Regions from separate parts of the Desulfotomaculum sp. 1211_IL3151 genome, predicted to be linked through region 1. Evidence: riboswitches for the same ligand, from Rfam matches in the RefSeq annotation. Region 1 holds a riboswitch; each other region holds the start of a gene.
The links. Region 1 has a riboswitch for S-adenosylmethionine ahead of metK (methionine adenosyltransferase). Riboswitches for the same ligand answer to the same signal wherever they lie in the genome.
Positions count from the first base shown of each region.

Region 2: linked by a shared signal. The riboswitch ahead of V6C11_RS16520 (Vitamin B12 dependent methionine synthase activation subunit) and the one ahead of metK (methionine adenosyltransferase) in region 1 are both predicted to bind S-adenosylmethionine.
Region 3: linked by a shared signal. The riboswitch ahead of V6C11_RS14735 (methionine ABC transporter ATP-binding protein) and the one ahead of metK (methionine adenosyltransferase) in region 1 are both predicted to bind S-adenosylmethionine.

Region 1 covers NZ_JBAIYV010000050.1:137,664-140,940, forward strand. The annotation lists gene V6C11_RS14095 (helix-turn-helix domain-containing protein) at 1-123, shown strand, start outside; gene metK (methionine adenosyltransferase) at 234-1,427, opposite strand; SAM riboswitch class I at 1,523-1,620, opposite strand; gene V6C11_RS14105 (YlmC/YmxH family sporulation protein) at 1,737-2,012, opposite strand; gene murJ (murein biosynthesis integral membrane protein MurJ) at 2,068-3,277, opposite strand, start outside.
Region 2 covers NZ_JBAIYV010000058.1:102,171-105,447, reverse strand. The annotation lists gene ychF (redox-regulated ATPase YchF) at 1-267, shown strand, start outside; gene V6C11_RS16525 (NAD(P)/FAD-dependent oxidoreductase) at 444-1,700, shown strand; SAM riboswitch class I at 1,762-1,869, shown strand; gene V6C11_RS16520 (Vitamin B12 dependent methionine synthase activation subunit) at 1,944-2,630, shown strand; gene V6C11_RS16515 (homocysteine S-methyltransferase family protein) at 2,620-3,277, shown strand, end outside.
Region 3 covers NZ_JBAIYV010000051.1:96,749-100,025, reverse strand. The annotation lists gene V6C11_RS14745 (MetQ/NlpA family ABC transporter substrate-binding protein) at 1-176, opposite strand, end outside; gene V6C11_RS14740 (methionine ABC transporter permease) at 189-863, opposite strand; gene V6C11_RS14735 (methionine ABC transporter ATP-binding protein) at 856-1,878, opposite strand; SAM riboswitch class I at 1,982-2,094, opposite strand; gene V6C11_RS14730 (hypothetical protein) at 2,531-2,713, shown strand; gene V6C11_RS14725 (hypothetical protein) at 3,064-3,277, opposite strand, start outside.

The DNA of each region.
Region 1 (3,277 bases):
ATTGAAGAATGGTTGCTTTCTTTGAGTACTACCCTTAATTTAATCAAGAGTTCCTATCAAACAGATAAAATGTTGGTACAAGAAACAAAAGAAAAATACAAGAAAAAGAGCACTTCGTCCTAGGCGCCGTGCTCTTTTTGACTCCTTTAGGGTACGGTCCCAATTTTTATTGACAATCTCCTTAGAAAAAAGCACCCCCTTTACACAGGAAGTGCTTTAACATGAAACCTATCCTATTTTAATCCAGCCTCTGCCCGTAGAATCTCAGCCTTATCCGTCCGCTCCCAAGGGAGGTCGAGATCCAGACGGCCGAAGTGACCGTAAGCGGCGGTTTGTTTGTAAATGGGGCGACGGAGGTCTAGGGATTTGATGATGCCAGCGGGACGCAGGTCGAAGTTTTTGTTGATTAGGTCGCTGATAACTTCGTCGCTTACTGCACCGGTCCCAAAGGTTTGCACCCTTACAGATACGGGACGGGCTACGCCGATGGCGTAGGCCAGTTGTACTTCGCATCTCTTGGCAAGACCAGCAGCCACTACGTTTTTGGCCACGTAACGGGCAGCGTAGGCTGCGGAGCGGTCTACCTTGGTGGGATCTTTGCCGGAGAAAGCACCGCCGCCGTGACGGGCCCTGCCGCCATAAGTGTCTACAATAATTTTACGCCCGGTGAGACCGGCATCGCCGTGGGGTCCGCCGATGACGAAGCGGCCGGTGGGGTTGATCAGGAAACGGGTTTTCTCATCAACTAATTCGGCCGGCAGTACAGGTAGGGCTACTTTTTCTATCATATCCTGCCGAATGGTTTCCAGCTCAACTTCTGGATGGTGTTGGGTGGAAATGACGACTGTGTCAATCCGGGCAGGTTTGTCATCTTCGTATTCCACTGTAACCTGGGTTTTACCATCGGGACGTAAGTAGTCCAGCAGGCCAGACTTACGAACCTCTGCCAAACGACGGGCTATGGTGTGGGCCAGGGAGATGGGCAGGGGCATTAATTCGGGTGTTTCATCGGTGGCATAACCAAACATCATGCCTTGGTCACCGGCACCAATGGCCTCAATTTCTGCCTCGCTTATTTCACCTGTTTTAGCTTCCAGGGCCTTGTCTACACCCATGGCAATATCCGGGGATTGTTCATCGATAGCAGTTAGCACTGCACAGGTGTCCCCATCAAAACCGTATTTAGCACGGGTATAGCCAATTTCTAAAACCGTCTCCCGCACAACTTTGGGGATATCTACATAGCACTGGCAGGATATTTCTCCTCCCACCAGCACGAGTCCGGTAGTGACAAAGGTTTCGCAGGCTACCCGGGCCAGCGGATCTCTGGCCAGAATAGAATCTAAGATAGCATCCGAAATTTGGTCGGCCACTTTATCTGGATGGCCTTCAGTTACGGATTCAGAAGTAAAAAGTTTTCTGCTCAATGGAATACCTCCCTCTATAACTTTTCCCGCTCCCATCAAAAATAAACAAACCCCTCCGGAACGGAGAGGTTATATTTTCCCAGCCTTCCTCAATCACCTCATCTGTCAGGAATAACCTTCCCGCAGGACTTGGCACCTTACGTGAGGTTGCCGGGTTTCATCGGGCCAGTCCCTCCACCTCTCTTGATGAGCACGAACATTAGCAAAATTGCCAGATTAATTTTAGCAAAGCAGACACATTGTGTCAAATAAAATCTATTAAACCTAGTGTCATCCTAAGCGATAACGTAAAATGACATAGGTGATGGTTTAAAGCTCATTGCTGCCATTTTCGGTATGGGAACTATCCACGGGCTGTAAATCCACCAACACCGTGTCAACACCAAATTTTTTAACTAGGTTCCAGGGGATTACCATATCCCGCCCAGACCTTACCAGGCCAAAATAGCGTCGGGGAGCCTCCAGCACAATGGCCACTACACTGCCTGTTTCCGGTTCTATATGCAGGTCCTTCACCGGACCCAGTTTAGCTCCATCTTTTAAGTTAACAACATCTTTAGCAGATAGCTGGGTTGCTTTAATCATAGCTAGCACCTCCTAGCCCTATGCTATGCGCTAACAGATGCATTGGTGCGTCAACTTAATCTCGGGAGGTGCGTAATTTGCTAAGAAATTTTCCCGCATAGCTGGTGATCATCTTGGCCTCATCCATACGCAATAGGAAAACTGCTAATACAAAGACCAGTAAGGCCGCCGCAATGCTCGCTCCCACTTGAACCGCCAAGCCCAATGTTCCATAGGCAGCAAAGACCCCAGCCCCGGTGACATTTACACCCCAGGCCACAGCCGCCATGGCCGTGGTGGCTAAAGCAGTTTGCCAGAGAAAAGTTAGGGCACTGGCATTCCACAGGCCGGGAATCCTTTTATTAAGAAACCAAGTCAACATCACTGTGTTAATTAGGGAAGCAATGGAGTTGGCCAGGGCCAAACCGCCGTGCTTCAAGGGACCAATCAGCAAGAGACTAAAGGCCAGGTTTATTGCCACCGTGACAGCCATTAATTTAACCGGTGTTCTTGTATCCTGCTGGGCATAAAAGGCCCTGGTTAAGATAATGTTGGCTGCCTGTCCAACCAGCCCGATGCCATAGAAAAACAGGGCCATGGCTGTCATTTCGGTGGCCTTGGGGCCAAATTGGCCGTGTTCAAAGAGCAGTTTAATTACCGGGGTAGCCAGTACCATCAGGCCCACACCGGCAGGTAAGGCAAAGAGGATTACCATGCGAATGGCCCGAAGCACTGTTTCCGCCAATTCCTGTTGTTTACCCTGGGCTGCCAGGGTGGTAATGGTTGGATAAAAGGCGGTACCAATGGCCAGGACAAAAAAGGTAATGGGCATTAGAATAATGCGGTTGGCGTAGTTTAAGGCTGAAATACTGCCTTCTGCCAGGCCTGAGGCCAAGACCCGGTCAATGATCAGGTAAATCTGATTGAGTGAGGTTCCGATGGCCACCGGCATAACCAAATAGAGAACCTTCTTGACGCCGGGATGATGACGATCCAAGGTAAAGCGGAACTTAAAACCAACTTTTTTCAGCTTGGGCACCTGCATCAATGCCGCCAGCACAAAACCCAAGACCGTTCCGGCGGCTAAGCCATCAATACCATAAATACCACCCAGGGTCAGGGCAGAAATGATAATGGTCAAGTTGGTCACGCTGACACTAAGGGCAGGAATGCCGAAGACCTGATTGGCATTGAGCAGCCCTTGGAAGACGGTGGATAGGCCATAAAATACCAGAATTGGCAGCATAATTACCGTTAGGCGGCTGGCTAAACTGGCGGTTTCTGCG
Region 2 (3,277 bases), on a different contig from region 1:
TATTTAGGTTTAATTTCCTTCCTAACTGCTGGGGAGGATGAGGTGCGGGCCTGGACAATCAGGCGCAGCACAGATGCCAAAAGAGCGGCAGGAAAGATTCACTCCGATATCGAACGCGGCTTTATCCGCGCTGAGGTTATTGCCTTTGCAGACCTGTCGGCCACTGGTTCCATGGCCAAAGCCAAAGAAAAGGGCGTCCTCCGCTTGGAAGGTAAAGAATATACCGTACAGGATGGAGATATTATAAACTTTAGATTTAATGTTTAATTTTGCATATATGGTAAATGGCAGCCCTGCCAAGGGGCTGCTTTTTCAGCCTTCCGCCAGCCGTTTTGTCATCCTGAGCTAGCGAAGGATATTTCCGGTATGAGTATGCTTTAGCCCCTACTTGAGTTAAAATATAACAAGTAAGGCATAATTACCAAACACGGGAGTCGATTTATTTGAAATGGGATGTTTTAGTGGTTGGGGGAGGCCCCGCTGGCATGATGGCGGCAGCCCGGGCAGCTATGCTGGGGGCACGGGTGCTGCTGCTGGAGAAAAATGAATCCCTGGGCAGAAAAATGCTCATTACTGGCGGGGGACGTTGCAACCTAACCAATTGTGCTGATATTAATGAAATGATTATCAATATTCCGGGCAATGGTAAATTTGTCTATGGTGCCTTACACCGATTTTCAGGCGAAGATTTAAGAAGTTTTTTACGCACCCTAGGGATTAAGACGAAAGTAGAAGAAAGAGGGCGGGTTTTTCCGGTTAGTGACCGGGCCGCTGATGTGGTTCAGGCACTTACTGGGTACCTAAAGCAAATTGGTGTGAAAATAAGTTATGCCGTTAAGGTAAGTTCTCTTTTGGTGGCTGATCAAACCTGTCAGGGTGTCAAAATAAATGACCAGGTCGTAACTGCTAAAGCAGTGGTGGTAGCCACCGGCGGGCTTTCTTATCCTGCCACTGGCAGCACCGGGGATGGTTACAAGCTGGCCCGGCAGGTGGGGCATGCGGTGACCCCATTGTTGCCTGCGGCTGTTTCCATTACCTGTAACGACCCCTGGATACTCAACCGGGAGGTGCAGGGACTTTCTTTAAAGGATGTAACCATCACCCTTTACAATCAAAAAGGAAAAACAATGGCAGCGGAGGTTGGCGATGTTATTGTAACCCACTGGGGTCTTTCGGGTCCCGGTGCTCTGCGGGTAAGCAGACCAGTGGCACTGGCCTGTCAGAAGGATAGCCAGGCTTTAATCCAAGGAAAAATAGATTTGTTCCCCGGCTACCCCTTGGGTGACCTAGAACAAAAACTAACAAAAAACCTTGGCCAAGCCGGCAAGCGTTCCATAAAAAATATTTTAGCCGAAAGCATACCAGAGAGGTTGACCAAAGTGATCCTACGGTTGGTTGATATTCCCTTAGAGCGTCCTTCAAATAGGGTAAGCCACCACGAGATAAGCAATCTGACTGCTTTATTGAAGGGTTTGCCAATTCATATAACCGGTACCAGACCCATTCAAGAGGCCACAATAACTGCCGGAGGAATTAAAGTAAATGAAATAAATCCCCGGACAATGGAATCCAAGCTGATGAAAGGTCTGTTTTTTGCCGGAGAAGTTCTGGATGTGGATGCACAAACGGGTGGTTTTAATATGCAGGTGGCCTTTAGCACTGGCTATGTGGCAGGGGAGTCTGCGGCAAATTTTATCTAATTAATATCTTGACGAAAAAGCTAAACCTATTGTACATTACAATAATAAAATAAAAATTTTGCACTTATCAAGAGTGGTGGAGGGACTGGCCCTATGAAACCCGGCAACCGGCCATTTATGGCGGCGGTGCCAACTCCTGCAGGGACTTTTGTTTCTTGAAAGATAAGGTGTGCGACGGGATTTCGATCACCCATAACGCCCTTATTGGGTGTTTTTTTATTATGGTAATTATTGGAGGATTATATGCTGCTGCCCCAAATAGCTTTAAAGATTCCACCAGCCAAGGTACTTCGTTACCTGGGCATAAAAAATTCAACGGACCATTGGCCGGAATTGCTTAGGCAGATTGAAGCGGTTATTCAAGCCGGGAAAGTTTTAGCCACACCTACGGCGGCAATTACTCAAGTACCCTTTTGTCTAGAGCAGCAGGGGGTTGTCATTGGCTCGATGCCTGACCTTGTGCTTGGAGATGCTGCATTAAGAAAAATTAGTGCTGTAAGCGTGGTGGCAGTAACAGTTGGGGAAGCTATCGAACAAGAAGTGACACGGTTATTTAATAAGGGCGAAACAACCAAGGGAGTTATTATGGATGCAGTGGGAACTGTGGCGGTGGAAGAACTGTCAGAGCAAGTAATTGGCCTGGCAGCCCGCCAGATGGGAGTAAGGGGATTATATGCCACGGCCAAGCTAGGCCCCGGTTATCAAGACATGCCGCTGGAGTATTTGCCGGCAGTGCTTCAATTGGCTGAAGCGTGGCAGATAAATATAACTTGCAATGAGTTTTGCCAGATGAAACCCTCAAAATCCCTATGTTTTTTTATTGGTTGGGTACCAGAGCCGCCTAAAATACGTGAGAAATGTGACCTGTGTCAGAAGGCTGATTGTCTATATCGTTGCTGGAATGGAAGGAGAGAAGAATTTGTCCTTTAGAGAAAGAGTTCAAAAAGAAGTTTTAATCATTGATGGTGCCATGGGTACATTGTTGCAACAGAGGGGACTTCCCGGGGGTTGGTGTCCAGAGGAATGGAACCTCAGCCAGCCCGAGATTATTAAGGAAATTCATAAACTGTATCTAGAAGCAGGGGCAGACATCATAACGACCAACACCTTTGGGGCCATCGGATTAAAATTGGCGGACTATAACCTGGCTGATCAGGTCAAAGAAATTAACCGGCAGGCCGTTATCATCGCGAAAGAGGCGGCCAGGCCATACGGAGCAATGGTAGCCGGTTCAGTGGGACCCCTGGGTAAGTTTTTGCAACCACTGGGTACCATGACCTTTGATCAAGCCTATGAGCAATTTTATGAACAATGCCTGGCAATGGTGGAGGCAGGTGTTGATTTAATCCTCTTTGAAACCTTTGGCGACATCGGAGAAATGCGTGCAGCCCTCATTGCTGCTGCAGATGCCGGCAATGTACCAGTGGTGGCTAGCTTTACCTTTGATGAAACGGGTCGCACCTTTACCGGTACCGACCCGGAAACCGCCGCAGTGGTGGCTGAAAGACTTGGTGTTGCTGCCATTGGGGTCAATTGTTCAGTGGGACCCCGTCAATTGGAAAAGGTGGTTCAGGCCC
Region 3 (3,277 bases), on a different contig from region 1:
GGTTTCACTATTTTTAATATTTCAGCATGGGGTACCGGGGTAGCGCCAACCTTTAATACCTTCGCTTCTTTATCATCATTAGCAGCTTGTGGTTGTTCCTTTTCGCCGCCGCAGCCAACCAGCAGCAGGCTGAGAGATAGCAGGCAAGTTAACAGTAACGCAAACTTCTTTTTCACGGAAACTCCTCCTTAGTTTTTGTTAAATTTTTCGGCAAGTATATTGCCAAGGGTTTGCATGATTTGAACCATAATAACTAGAATGACCACGGTGGTTACCATTACTACTGAATCAAACCGCATGTAGCCGTAACGTATGGCCAGATCCCCTAGGCCACCTCCTCCCACGACACCGGCCATGGCAGAGTAACCAACCACGGCAATGGCCGTAATAGTCGTACCTAAAATAATACCAGGCAGGGCCTCAGGAAGCAGTACCTTGCGAATAATTTGCCAGGTGCTGGCCCCCATTGCCAGAGAAGCCTCGACCACCCCCCAGTTTACTTCCTTTAAAGAAGTTTCCACCATTCTAGCCACAAAGGGAGCGGCGGCAACGGTGAGGGGTACAATGGCCGCGGTGGTTCCGATGGTGGTGCCCACCACAAATTTGGTAAAGGGACCCAGGGCCAGTAATAAAATAATGAAGGGATAGGAGCGAAAGATGTTCACGATGGATCCTAAAACCCTATTAAGTGTCAAATTTTCTTTTATGTGACCCTTGTCGGTAATAACTAAAATCACACCAAGGGGGATGCCTAGAACGGAGGCAAAGACCACAGATACAATTGTCATATATAAGGTATCCCAGGTAGCTTTAATGATTTCAGGTGATAAATTAGACAGGTGGGAGAGAACTTCATTAGACATCCTTTAACACCTCAATTCTTAAACCCTGTTTCTGCAAATATGTCACTGCCTTTTGGCAACTTATATGGGAACCCATACACTCAATAATTAACATACCAAAGGCTGTATCTTGAATTTGATCAATATTACCGTAAAGGATGTTAACATCTACATCAAATTGTTTGACCAGAGTTGAAATCACTGGTTCATCGGTGGTATCACCAATGAAAGAAACTCGTATGATTTGCCCTTCACCCTTTTCTAGTAGGCGTTCCTTAACTTTGTCTGGTACATCGGTATTAATGATAGTTTGGACAAAACGTCGGGTGGTTGGGTGTTGGGGCTGGGTGAAGACATCAATGACCAAGCCGGCTTCAATGATTTTCCCTTTTTCAATGACCGCCACGGAATCGCAAATTTCTGAAATAACCTTCATTTCATGGGTAATCATCAGAATTGTTAGATCCAGTTTGCGGTTAATATCCTTTAACAGCTCTAGAATTGAGCTGGTTGTAGCAGGGTCCAGGGCCGAGGTAGCTTCATCACACAGCAGTACAATGGGGTCATTGGCTAGGGCCCGGGCGATGCCCACCCGTTGTTTCTGCCCACCGGATAGTTGGCTGGGGTAGGCATTGGCTTTATCCGTTAGGCCTACCAACTCCAATAATTTGGTAACCTTTTCTTGGCTTGTTTCTTTGTCCACACCGCTTATCTCTAAAGGGAAGGAGACATTTTCATGGACTGTTCGTGAGGATAATAGATTAAAGTGTTGGAAGATCATACCAATCTTTTGGCGACTGGCCCTTAGTCCTGCTTCACTTAATTTGGTCATTTCCTGACCATTTACTTTAATACTGCCGGAAGTAGGCTTTTCCAACATATTAACGCAGCGTATCAGGGTACTTTTACCGGCACCACTGAAACCAATGATACCGTAAATTTCGCCCTTGCGAACTCTCAAACTTACACTGTCCAGGGCCTTAACATCTCCGGCACTGGAATGATAAATCTTGGTTAGGTCTTTAATTTCTATCAATGATATCAACCTTCCTTGATTGCTGAGTTTAGTGTGCCCGTTTCTAAATAAATGAGGCCCCTTCTGGGCAGACCAGAAGAGGCCATAATATACCTATGCCCCCTCCTTATCTTTCAGAAGAATGTTCTTCTGCAGGAATTAGCACCTTTCTCAAGAAATTTCTAAGAAGGTTGCCGGGCGTCTCAGGGCCAGTCCCTCAGCCTCTCTGGATAAGAAGAATATATTATTAAATTGACTAATGATGATTTTATGCTATGTCTTTAAATTTGTCAATGATTATTTATAGGCAACTTGGAAAAACTTTTACACCTCAGAAAAAATTACCGTCCACAAACTTGCATGATTCTTCTTATAAAGAAGGAAAATAATAATGATTAAATTTAAAGGAGGGGTTGCTATGAGCCGCAGACTAAAGTCCCGGGATAATGGAAAACATAAGCAAGTTCCCAAGTATTCGACGGACCGTAAAACGGTGAAACCACCTCCGGATAATAGTGTTGGGGTTACCTATGTATAAATAAAAACGGCCGTTTTCCGGCCGTTTTTATTTATTTTGAAAAAATCAAGTGAAAGGAAGAACTTGTTTCTTTCGGGAACTTTTCCTGGGGTCTTTGAATATTTTGTCATACCTTTAAATAAGGAAGTGAGAGAGATGCTTTCCCCCGATATGGACCCTAAGGAATTAAAAGGTTTAATACCCCTGTTTACCAAAGAAGATATGGAAGAACTATTAAAAGAGATAGAAGATATCATCCGTTACGAGCAAGACATAAAAAGGCTGATGCGTTTGTTTGACAATCGAAAAATAGTGGAGGATGCCATTGATCATTTATAAAATCCTGTGATTACTGTGGATAACCATGATAAATGTGGGTAACTCTGTGGATAACGTGTTATTATTACTGAAAAACTGTTTATAACTTACTTCCAAGAATGATTAATTCAGGAATAAATTCTGTATTTCGGGCAAAAATATAGTTCACATAATCTACGCAATGAATTGCTCTGCTTCGGCAGAGAATTTTTTTGCCCATCGGATTATTCGCAAACTTTATGGCTTAATGTTTTAGATTTACAATGTTTGGTTAGTATTATAACGGTCCCTTAAAGTCTGCAGGGATTAACTTTCAAAGGGAGTGTCGCCTAGCTATTTTTCAGTAGTTGTCAGTGACACTCCCCTTCTTATTAAATGTGCTTATATATTCGTTTGCCATATAAACCCTCACAGATTTGGGTTAAAATTAACAGAACCACAAAATTAAGCAGGAAATCATAGAGTATGCTGTAGTTTCCTAAAAAGGAAAGGTTACCAACTTTAATGGCGACATAAGAAGCAATTTCTGCAATGATAGTAAAAAATAATAATATTGGGATTTTTTTACTAAAGTCATCTTTCATA